Regions from separate parts of the Paenibacillus vulneris genome, predicted to be linked through region 1. Evidence: riboswitches for the same ligand, from Rfam matches in the RefSeq annotation. Region 1 holds a riboswitch; the other holds the start of a gene.
What was found. Region 1 has a riboswitch for cyclic di-GMP ahead of ABEA66_RS19070 (chemotaxis protein CheX). Riboswitches for the same ligand answer to the same signal wherever they lie in the genome.

Region 2: another riboswitch for cyclic di-GMP. It lies ahead of ABEA66_RS23640 (hypothetical protein); the one in region 1 lies ahead of ABEA66_RS19070 (chemotaxis protein CheX).

The regions. Positions count from the first base shown of each region.
Region 1 covers NZ_BAABJG010000021.1:149,532-155,634, forward strand. Annotated here, with positions in the region: gene ABEA66_RS19060 (efflux RND transporter permease subunit) at 1-2,694, opposite strand, end outside; gene ABEA66_RS19065 (sensor histidine kinase) at 2,971-4,080, opposite strand; gene ABEA66_RS19070 (chemotaxis protein CheX) at 4,206-4,655, opposite strand; cyclic di-GMP riboswitch class I at 4,755-4,839, opposite strand; gene ABEA66_RS19075 (carbohydrate ABC transporter permease) at 5,006-5,863, opposite strand; gene ABEA66_RS19080 (carbohydrate ABC transporter permease) at 5,883-6,103, opposite strand, start outside.
Region 2 covers NZ_BAABJG010000027.1:160,328-166,430, forward strand. Annotated here, with positions in the region: gene ABEA66_RS23635 (MDR family MFS transporter) at 1-1,164, shown strand, start outside; cyclic di-GMP riboswitch class I at 1,246-1,336, shown strand; gene ABEA66_RS23640 (hypothetical protein) at 1,437-1,736, shown strand; gene ABEA66_RS23645 (nuclear transport factor 2 family protein) at 1,865-2,278, opposite strand; gene ABEA66_RS23650 (LysR family transcriptional regulator) at 2,438-3,337, opposite strand; partial or broken gene ABEA66_RS23655 (adenylosuccinate synthetase) at 3,448-4,020, shown strand; gene ABEA66_RS23660 (THUMP domain-containing class I SAM-dependent RNA methyltransferase) at 4,007-5,185, opposite strand; gene ABEA66_RS23665 (O-methyltransferase) at 5,327-5,962, shown strand.

The DNA.
Region 1 (6,103 bases):
CAACAATAACGCTATTAACCCCCCGATGGCGGCAAAAGGAAGCGAGAACAGAATCGCAAACGGCGCACCGGCGTTACCGAAGGCAAGCACCATGACCAGATACACGATACACACAGCGGCACCCATTGCTACGAACAACTGTGAGAAGCTTTCCTGAATATCGGCGGTTACCCCTTTGACCTCGCGGGATACGCCGTCAGGCAGTTCCGTTGCATTCAACGCGGCAGATACCTTGTTGCTGACGCCGGATTTGTTCACATCATTGATTTTGGCGGTAATCGTCACAACCTGAACACGACTATCGCGCTGTAAGGAAGCAGGAGCCTGCTTTTCCGTAATTTTAGCTACTTCATTCAAATAGACCGTATTTCCGTTCGAAGCCTTCAAAGGGATTTTCCCGATTTTATCAAGCGAATTTTTATCCTCTTTGGCTAGCTCGACCGTTGTTTTGTACAGCAAGTTGTCAAAATGAAGATCGCCGAGCTGATCCTTTTGAATCCAGCTGCGTGCCGTATCGCGTATCGTCGAAGCGCTCAAGCCGAACGTACGAGCTTTTTGCTGATCGACATTGATTTCGACTTCCGTCTTCGAATCGCTCAAGCTGTCTTCCACTTCCGTCAGCTCAGGGAATTCCTTCATTTTCTCTTTCACGATAGCTGATGCGTTCTCCAGCTGCTTCTGATCATCTCCCTTCAGGGAGTAGGAGAAGTCGGTCGAGGAAACGCCGCCGCCACCGCCCGCCAATGTCTTAGGAGTTACCTCCGAGCCTTTTGGCAGCTCGTTCAGAATTAACGTTTTGTAATCATCCTTCACTTTGTCCGGGTCGGCCTTCTCATTCACCTCGGTATACACCTCGGATTCATAAGCTACCTGATCGGTTTTGCCGCCGTAGCCAACCAAGGCCTCAACATAGGTGAAAAGCGGTTCGCCCGAGCTGTCCTTGGCTTCTCGCAGCATCGCTTCAATCTGCTTCGTCTGCTGGTCGTTGCTCTCAAAGGAAGTCTCGTAAGGCAGCTTGATTTGAAAATACATTTGGCGTTCTGCCTGACTGTTCGGCATAAAGCTGACGGCCAAATTAGGCATGACGGCCGCCAATGTGACGACCAGCAAAAGGCCTGAGATAACCAGCGTTTTGATCCGGTGGGTCAGGCTCCATTTCAACACTTTTTCATAAAAAGCTTGGACCGGACCACGCTTGTTCTCATCATGATGCTTGATGCTTCCGCCGCGGATCACCAGCAGCTTGGCCATCATCGGGATCACCGTCAGCGCCACCAGAAGGGATGCAAGCAGGGCGCAGGCGAGCGTAATGGCAAATGGTCTGAAAAATTCACCGGCTATGCCGCTTACCATCCCGATCGGAGCAAATACCCCGACGGTTGCCAGCGTGGATGATGTGATAGCCATAGACACTTGCTTGGTTGCAAGCTTGATTACCGATTCGTTGCGCTCATGCGCTTTTTGCAGCGCGGCATATATGTTCTCGATGACCACGATACTATCGTCGACGACACGCCCGACCGCTATAAACATACCGCCAAGCGTCATGATGTTAAGAGTAATATTAAGCTGAGACATCGCGAGCAAGGTGATTAATATGGACAACGGGATGGATACTAGAACGATCAACGTCATACGAACATTTCGCAGGAACAACAGAATCATCAAGGAGGCGAGCAGCGCCCCGGATATGCCTTCCTTCAGCATGCCGGTTACGGATTCTTTGACTTCGTCCGCACTGTTGTATACGGCTTTGAAGGTCACGCCAGGCATCGATTGCTGCCACTCTGCGATCAGCTTGTCCGTATCGTTGGAGAAATCAACGGCATTCGCGCTCTTCGTCTTGTACAAATGAACGCCGATAGCCGGCTTCCCATCCAGGCGGGCGTTAAAGGTAGATTCGGTTACCGCCTTAATCTTGGCGATCTCCTTCAGCGTAATCGTGCTGCCGCTGCCTGTGGTCAGCTCCATCTGCTCCAAGCCAAACAGGCTGTCGAGATTGCCGGTGACCCGCGCCATCTTCGTGTTGCCGTCAAACTCGACGGAGCCGATTGGCCCGTTGGACAAAGCGCTGCGCAGCGAGGCCGTCACTTGCGCCGGGGTCAAGCCAAAGCTGTTCAATGCATCCGCATCCAGCTGAATATCCATGGTCGTTTCTCTAGCGCCGATGGAGTCCAGATGGTCAATGCCTGGCATCGCTTCAAAGCCTGGCTTGATTTTGTCCTCATAGAGCTGATCCAGCTCGGTCTGGCTCATGCCGTTGTCGGCATTGATCGCCAAGTAATAGGCAGGTATCGAAGCAAAGCCGAAGGTGGATACCTTGGGTCTATCTGCCGTCGCAGGGAGCTTCACTTCCTGCACCAGACTTTCCAAGTCCTGCTTCTTCTTATCCGTGTCTACATTTTGCTTGAATTGGACGATGATAGTGGATACGTTATCGCTTGAGGTAGACGTCAGCGAATCAAGATCCTCGATATTGGCCACCTTATCCTCTATAGGCTTCGTGACCTCTTCCATCACATCCTTAGGCGGACCTTGGTAGGTGGTGGAAATTAAGACTACCGGAAAGGATACGTCCGGCATGTTCTCCACTTTCAATGTAGATGCTGAGTACAAGCCTCCGCCCATCAATATGGCTATCATGATGAACACCGCAGCTACATTTTTCATGGAGAAGCTGGTCAGTTTGTTCATTGGGTTCCCCTCCTAAGAGCTTTGCGGAGCAAAGCTTTCTTCGTAAGCGGTACTGAGCTTTGCTTTATCAGCGTCGGCATCCACGTTATGCCCGGACGAATGACGACAGGGCACATTCGATTTCTTCGATTAAAGTACACCACGAATATGAACGGAGCATGAACAAACCCCTCCCGGCTCCTTATTTAACCGTTGGTAAGTTATTGCAGGTATATGTGCATACAAAAAAACCGCAAGCTTAATCGCTTGCAGTTCCTCTATTATGGATTCAGTTATTCAGGAAGCCGACTTGGGAAAGGTCAGCATAAATACAGTTTCCTTATCCGTGCTGGAGAACGAGATCTCCCCGTCATTTTTATGCATAATTTGCTTGCAAATCGTAAGACCTAAACCCGTTCCATTCGTTTTGTTGGTAACAAATGGAACAAACAGCGACTTGGCGAGCTCCGCCGGAATAGGAGGACCGTTATTCGTAATGTGAATATAGGCTTTACGCTGGTCCTCGAAGGCGGATATCTTCATTTTTTTATCATACTTCGCTTGAGAGAGCGCATCGATACCATTATTAATCAAATTGTTCAGCACCTGTTGGATTCCCAGCCTCTGAACGCGAAGGGTCATATGCTCCGGAATTTTAACGCACAGATTGACATTTTCATTAATTAGTCGAGGGCGCAGCAACGACAGGTTGTATTCCAGCATCTGCTTGACGGAGATCGGCTCCTTCTCTTCTTCCACCATAGGCTTCTTGGAGAAGCTGAGAAATCCGGTCACCTGCATATGCATATTGTTGCATTCATCCTCTATGAACTCCAAATAGGAGTCTATCTTCTCTTTTGGCAGAGAATGGATATTAGAACGAAGCAGTTTAATAAACCCTTTAATAGAAGTTAAAGGGTTGCGAATTTCGTGCGCCATGCTGGCGGCCATTTTCCCGATCAGATTCATCAGGTCGTCGTGAAGCTGGTGAATAGCCGTATCTTTTTCTATCATTGAAGCCAATGTAATCTGCCAATAATGCTTGCATAGGATTCCCTCGAAATCGTCGATTCGAAGACAAATTTGGTGATACAAGGTTGCCGGCAGCGAATCTCCGAGTACATCCAGCAAGGCGCGGCGCCATGAGTGAGAGCATTGAATAATATCAATAATTTGAAGCCCCAATTCCTCGAACCTTCCGCACCAATCGTCAACCAATTGCCGAATCGGATGCTGCTCCGGGGGAATATGAAGATCGGTAATATAATCAAAATAGATGTCGCCCCTGCGCATCATATTGGATACATTATACCCGCGTAAAATCTGCTCCTCCATCAGCTTCTGCCACTGCTCAATAACCTGTGACTTCTTATCCCTTACATGCTTTAACAAAGGCTCTGCATCCATAAAAGAAAACCCGCCTATATATAGGAGTGTGATATTACATAACATATCATAAAGAGATCGGAAGTCCAATGCTCAAAACTATAGGACTTTATATACATTTTGTCTCATAGGAATAGTATACATTATTATGCGGAAATATAAATATGAAATTCTCCGATGGATTCCAGACTAAGAGGAATACTGAACACTTCGCCACCCCAATGGTTTGCAGCTCCATTAATGAGGCTCGGCGGTGTAATATCGACTTCGATCCCCTGCTGAAACAGCAAGGTGCTGGCATTTCCGCTAATCATATTCCCCAGCTCGCCGACCGCGCTCTGGCACATCTCATCAAAATGCGTGAGGGGGTAACCGCCCATCATCCCGGATACCATCCGTAAAGCAACCGTCTCGGGAATACCAAAAATAATATCCTTTTGCAGCTGGCCTAGAATCCCGATTTTGAGCCAAACGTAATCCTCCGTGTATTGGATCGTTCTCATACTAAGCTGCCCGACAATGGGTTTAATTTGGATCAGCGTTTCAATGACATGAAGTGATGAAGTTAAGAACGGGTTCACGAAGTTTGCTTGCACATGATACAGCCCCTTTACAAAGAAAGTTATAAGAATTAAAAAAAACTGCCCGAAATTGGGCAGTCTTGTTTTTGCAAAACTTAGAACCTATGCGCCGTTTTCGGTAACCCAGCCGCCATAGGAATGCTCCTTTAGGCCTGTGGCTTTGCGTCCCTGCCTTTCGGCAAGTTTGCCATTATCGATTTGTCATGGTGATTATATAGCCAAACTACATCCATTGTAGCATACAAGCTGGCAAAATAGTACTTGTTTTCCTATAGCACCAACCGCATCTCCATGACTTTACTACTATATCCGGCTATTTGTAAAGAGGCCAAATTCATATAAGTACCCGCCAAGTGGTGAAGAACCTATTTCAGTCCCGTTAATGCAATGCCGCGGATAATATGCTTTTGAAACAACAGGAATACGGCGATTAGCGGAAGCACCGAGACACTTGCTCCTGTCATAATCATCGCCCAGCCGCTGCTGTCCTTCTGTTCGCTCGAGAAGAAGGATATGCCCACCGGAATGGTTAATCGTTCGGGCGACTGGGTCACAATAAGCGGCCAAATAAAAGCGTTCCAGCTGGATAAAAAAGTAAGTATTCCTAATGCAGCCAGCGCGGGACGAACAAGAGGCACCGCAATACGCACCATGATGCTCCATTCATTCAAACCATCGACTCTGGCTGCGTCCAGCAGCTCTTGAGGAACCTGCTCCATAAATTGCTTCATCAGGAAAATGCCGAAAGCCGACATGATCCCGGGAAACAAAATCCCCGTATACGTATCTACCCAATCCAGTTGAACAGAGGCGATATACCAGGGGATGATCAGCATCTCCGTAGGCACCATCATCGTGCTTAAGATGGCGATAAAGATAACCTGCTTGCCGTGAAATGAAAATCGGGCCAGAATATAGCCTGCTACCGTATCAAACAGCGCCACGCTTGCCGTCGTTATGCAGGCTACGATCAGGCTGTTCAGCATCCAATCGGCGAACGGGGATTGGACGAACAAGGCCGCATAATTATCAAGGGTCATCGTCTCCGGAATCAGCTGCAAGGAGAATACGTCCTTCGGCAGCTTCAAGGAGGTGGCGATCATCCACACAAAAGGAAATACCATTCCCGCAGCTCCGATGATGAGTACGATATGAAGCAGAACTATAGTAGCCCCGAACCGGCGCCTCTTGTTCGTTCCACCGGCGTTTCCTGTAACCTTCACTGCCTTCACCCCCTAGGGCCTAATACTCTGTTTTGCTGCTTAATATCTTCATCTGCAGCAGAGACAGCAATAAAATAATGACAAACAGCACCACGGTCGCCGCAGCCGCCTCTCCCATATTGAAATGCTTAAAGGCCATATCGTAGATATACAATACCAGGGAAACCGTCGAGTTCAGCGGACCTCCCAAGGTCATATTCAACACCTGGGTGAACGATTGCAGATAGCTGATGCTGGCAA
Region 2 (6,103 bases), on a different contig from region 1:
GGAACCATATTAGCCCGCACAGCCTCCTCTATGAGTATGCCGTTTTTGGCTATCTACTTATCCAAGGATACGCAGCTCAGTCCCGTTCTCATAGGAATGATTATCGGATTAGGGCCGTTAGCCTCCACGGTAGGAGGATTCGTCGGCGGAGCGCTGTCAGACAGGCTGGGACGGAAAACCATCATGCTGGCGGCACTGTACGGATGGGTGCTCGTATTTTTTGGTTTTGCCTTGGTGAAGTCTCCGGTTGCATTCATGCTGCTCAATATGCTGAACGGACTTTGCCGTTCCTTATACGAACCGGTATCCCAGGCGTTAATGGCGGACGTGACGGTCAAGGAGAAACGGCTCAAGGTATTTTCCTTACGGTATATTGCCATTAATGTAGGCGTATCGGTGGGGCCGCTGCTCGGCGCTTTCTTCGGTACGATGGAAGCTTGGCTGCCATTTATGATTACGGGGTTATTTTATCTTCTGTATGCGGCAGGTCTGGGAGTGCTGCTGCGCAGGTTCGGCATCAAACGGATCGAGGGGGAGAAACGCAGCAGTGTAACGATATTATCCGCATGGAATATCGTACGAAAAGACAGGGTGTTCCGCTTTTATATCGGCGGCGCTATCATGGGAGCGATCGGATACTCCCAGATGACCGTGACCTTATCGCAGTATATTGAACAAAATATTGCCGGCGGCGCCTCATTATTCGCGCTGCTTATGAGCCTGAATGCCGTTGTCGTCGTGCTGCTTCAAGTTCCGTTGTCAAGACTGTTCGAACGGTGGGGGCCGATGACAGCTATTGCAATCGGGAACGTGATGTTTGCCGTAGGGGATATCGGATTCGCTCTGTCGGCGGGCTGGATCAGTTTTATGCTATCCATGTTCTTCTTCACGCTGGGAGAAATTCTGAATTATCCGCAGGCAAACGTACTGGTAGACCGGCTGGCACCGGAAGGCATGAGGGGCACTTATTTCGGTGCGCAATCGTTCAATAATTTGGGACATTTCATAGGTCCGATGGTGGGGGGCGTCCTTCTTACGCATTGGGGCGGATCGGGACTATTTGTCACAATGGCTGTGATTACCTTGTTCGGAACCTTATTCTACCGCAGGGGAGAACAAGTTTATAAATTAGGTCTAAAGTCCGTGGAAAATTTGCGAAATTAGGTATTAAAGAATATGTATTCCTTAGGGCCTATCTTATATGCTAGGAATGTCGTATTTTGTTGCGCGAATTGACAGATTTCGATCTCGAAAAGGCAAAGCAGGTGAAAGCTTGTGACGCAAAGCTACAGGGGCTACGAATCCTTGCAGAGGTTCTTGCCAGCCAGCTGCCGAAGGAACGGTGTTACGCATAGATAGCGGACTCCTGCCTAGGCTCAGAGGGGTCTTTTCGTCGTGTTTGGGTACGCAAAAGTTACAGTCAGGAGGGTCTCGCCATGTCGGGTGAAGAACGGGAGTTTATGACCAAGCAAGGCTTTTTTACAAAGCTCGGAAGCAATTTGATCGGCGTATATTTGTCTAATGAAGGACCCAAGATGTTTATTAACCAGGAAGTGTTCGAGCTGCAGCATCCCTGTTGGGACGTAGAGATGGTTATGGGTAAAAACAGCCATCTGCTGACCTTTTACTGGCGCGGGGAAGTGAAATTCTCGTTTCGGTGCGATTTCGTGAATGATTTGTTTTTGAGCCTGTACGATTATTTAAGCTGCAGACTCGAAGCAAGAAGGCTGGCTTAGCCGCCAAAAGGAATGCATTGCTGCAAGCAGCGGTGCATTCTTTTTTTTATATGGCTATTGAAATTAAACTGTTGTTTTTCGATCAAATAGGAAACCGCCTAATAGAAAGGCGGCCGATTTAGCTATTACTACTTTGAAATGTCAATAATAAAAGTAGTAATTTCTTTAATTTTTGTTTTGTTCAAACTGCTATTGAAACGATAAATATTGCAGAAAGCGTAGCTAATGTTGCCATCGAGTTTTAGGGTGCCATGTAAAGAACCGGAATATCCGTGCGTTATGATATTGCTAATAACTAGCTCCGTTGGTTTTTTATCCATCAGTTTTTCAAGCATTCTGAACACTTGATCCTTGCCCTGTAATACATTGCTGCCGATAAAATTCCATTGGATATTTTCTATGATGGTATCCGTGATGAAGCCAATATCGTTACGTACAAAGGCAGCATTAAACGCTCTAAGTAATTCTTTTTTTGTTGCATTTCCACAATCTTCTGCACAAATAATGTTCACTTGACCGTATCCAATGTTGCCCTCTGACATATTTCACTATCCCCTCTCAACCAAAAGGAATCCTCTTCGACCATAGTATTACACAAATGATAGAACCAATGCTCGGAAATATTAAAAACCAACATAGCCATACTGAAAAAGATGTTTGTCGGAGTTTAAAATTGTTCATAAGAAGCTGCTTCTATCCGGCTATTGAGCGGCAGGTCCGTCCTTCAGACAAAGATCAAGCATCGTTGTAGCCGCAATCGATAACGGGACATCCTTCAAGGTCACGATACCGATATGACGGGGAGGAATTTCGGGCTCCAGCAGCACCGGGAACAGCTCGCCCGAAGCCAGCTCATCGCTGACGAACTGCCTGGTGACGCAGGAAATGCCTAATCCTGCCTTGGCGAACTGGATCAGCAGATCCATGCTCCCCAGCTCGAATTCCGGAGTGATTCTAACTTGCTGACCATGGAAAAAACGTTCCACATATTGACGAATGCTGCTGTCCCGCTCGAGCATAATGAGCGGCTGCAGGGCCAGCTCGGCGGCTGTCACCGGCCTTTTCATCAGCTCGGCATAGCTTGCTCCGGCAACGAAGATATCATGCAGCGGCTTCCAGCTTCGAATGGTTAGCTGATGATCCTGAATGGGCAGATTCACGACCCCGAAATCGATCTTCCCTTCCTTTAAGAGCTTGACGGTTTCCTGCGTCGTACGGTTCGTTACATGCATCTTCACTTGCGGATAGCTATTGTGGAACGATTCCAGGTAAGGCATCAGCACGTGCTTACAAATGGTATCATTAGCTCCGATATGCACGACGCCGCCAAGCATCTGATGCATTTCCGTCAGCTTGCGCTCTCCTTCAGCCAGGAGCTGGAACGCTTGATCCACATAACGAAGCAGCACCTCCCCCTCTACGGTCAGCTTAACGCCCCTGGAGGTTCGGAAGAACAGAGGACCTCCCAGCTGCTCCTCCAGCTGCTTGATCGAATGGCTGACCGCAGGCTGGGTGATAAACAATGCTTCGGATGCCTTCGAGAAGCTCCCGGCTTTGGCCACGGCCAAAAATACTTTTAATCCTTCCAGATTCGTCTCCATCCATTATCTCCATTTATAGTAGATATTCATATTATTCATTATTTTTATATCACAATAACCAATATAATGACAATGTGAGGCTTACAAAATCAAAAAGGAGAGGATACTCTTTGAAAGGAACGGTAACGGCAGTCGTAGGAGCGAACTGGGGAGATGAAGGGAAAGGGAAGGTAACGGATTTACTGGCATCCGATGCGGATGTGGTGGTTCGATTTCAGGGAGGCAACAACGCGGGGCATACGATTATCAATGAATTCGGCAAGTTCGTGCTGCATATGCTTCCTTCCGGCGTTTTCCACGAACGGGTTATCAATGTCATAGGGCCGGGTGCGGCGCTCAATATAAGCGGCCTGGTTCAGGAGTATGAGAAGCTTCTGGCAAGACAAGTTCCGAAGCCTCAGCTTCGGATTTCGGATCGGTGCCAGGTCATTCTGCCCTATCATTTGCTGTTCGACGCGCTGGAGGAGGAACGGCTCGGAAGCAGACAATTCGGTTCTACGAAATCCGGGATAGCGCCTTTTTATGCGGATAAATATTTGAAAATCGGCATTCAGGTTGCTGATTTATATGATCGGCAGCGCCTGCTGAACCGGTTGGAGCAAGCGCTGGAATCGAAGAACATTATACTTGAGCATTTGTATCACAAGGATGCGCTTGCAGTGGAATCACTCATGGAGCAGCTGAACCGGGCTCCTTCTTTTCCTCTTTGCGCCAGCCATAGAGCCCGCCGGGAGCAAAGTATTGATAAAGGTTGCATTCGATCCGTCCGTTGAACAGCTTGCGCTTCTTATCGGCCGGCCGGCCCATATACCGTTCCAGCTGCTTGCTTGGGCTCAGAATGAAGGTGGACCAGGTAGGCAGATGGGCTGTTACCCCGCCAAGCTGGCGAAGCACCTTCTCGACCTCGCTGCTGTCGCCAAGCCGTTCGCCGTACGGCGGATTCGTGATGATGCAGCCATAATCGCTGCGGGGATGCGCCTTGGCTACAGGCACCACCTGCAGGCTCAGCTCCTTCGCCAGCCCGGCCGCCTTGGCGGCGGCCAACGCCACATCGATCGCCTTGCTGTCGATGTCCGAGCCCGTGATCTCGAGCGGCACATCGTCCCGCACGAGATCGAAGGCTTCCTCCCGTGCCTCGGCCCACAGGGCCTCCGGCACGACAGGCCACGCCTCGGCGGCGAAGGTGCGCCTGAGGCCAGGCGCCAAGTTCCACCCGATCATCGCAGCCTCGATCGGAATGGTGCCCGACCCGCAGAACGGGTCGTACAGCGGGCGCTCCGCCTGCCAGCGGCTCAGCAGGATCATCGCTGCAGCCATCGTTTCCTTGAGCGGGGCTTCCGTCACGAGCTTGCGATAGCCCCGCTTATGCAGGCCGACGCCCGTGGTGTCGAGGGTCAGCGTCGCCACGTCGTTCAACAGCGCCACCTCAATGACGTACCGCGCTCCGGTTTCGCGGAACCATTCCGTTTGGTAGCGCTGCTTCATGCTCTCGACGATCGCCTTTTTAACAATCCCCTGACAGGCCGGTACGCTCGACAGCTGGGATTTATGGGAACGGCCTTCCACGGGAAATTCCGCATGCTCCGGGATCCAATCCGGCCAAGGCAGCGCTTTGGTTCCTTCGAACAGCTCGTCGAAGGTGACTGCCTTGAACTGTCCCATCTTGACCAGGATGCGGTCCGCGGTGCGCAGCCATAGATTGGCCCGGGCAATGGCAAGCTCATCCCCAACGAAGGTCACCCGTCCGTTCTCGACCGTGACCTGATCGTACCCGAGGTCGCGAACCTCCCTTGCTACAATAGCCTCCAAACCCATAGGAGCCGTAGCAATCAAATGAATTTCTGACATATCAATTATTCACTCCGTAGTCTGTGATCAATCTCAAATTGCCGCTTCATCTTCGGTTGAAGTCTTTTTGGAAAAGCCATACAATAGTCTAGTATAGGATAAACATGGCGTTTATACAAATGATTCGGGAGGAAAAATTGCATGGAGCAGCTGACGGCGGAGCAATACGTAGAATCTCTTTTGGAACAGGATGAGCAATTGGAAAAGGTAACGCAGAGCATTGCCGAAAGCGGCATGAGGGACATTTCGGTAGCCAAAGGCTACGGCAAGCTGCTGACGCTTCTTGTCAAAATGAACGGAGCACGCAATGTACTGGAGATTGGGGCGCTCGGCGGCTACAGCGGCATCTGTCTGGCCCGCGGATTAGGGGAGCAGGGGAAGCTGTACTCGCTGGAGCTGAAGCAGGAATATGCCGACCTGGCCCATCGCAATCTTACGGAAGCGGGGCTTGGCGATAAGGTTGAGTATCGGGTAGGGGAGGCTCTGGATAGTCTGGCCCAGCTGGAAGCGGAAGGTCACAGGTTCGACCTGTTCTTCATCGATGCGGACAAAGGCAATTATCCGAATTATTTGGAATGGGCGATCAAACTGGCTAACCCGGGTGCCGTTATCGTCGGGGATAACACGCTTCTGCACGGGGATTCCATGAACCCGGAGGAGAACGGGAACCGGGTAATCAAGATGCGGGAGTTCAATGAGGGCATCACGCGCGATCCGCGTTTGGAAGGTGTTATCTTGCCGGCCTACGACGGGTTGGCTATTGCCAGAATCCGCTAAAAAGCCGCATACAACAAAGCCACTGCATGCGTGCTCCCTGATCGGGGCGCGGTGTCAGCGGCTTTTTTTTAAGATTTCCCCGAAAAAGAACGGAATCGGCTTCAAGTTCACTCCTTCTCTGGGGTTTATTATGTAATACCT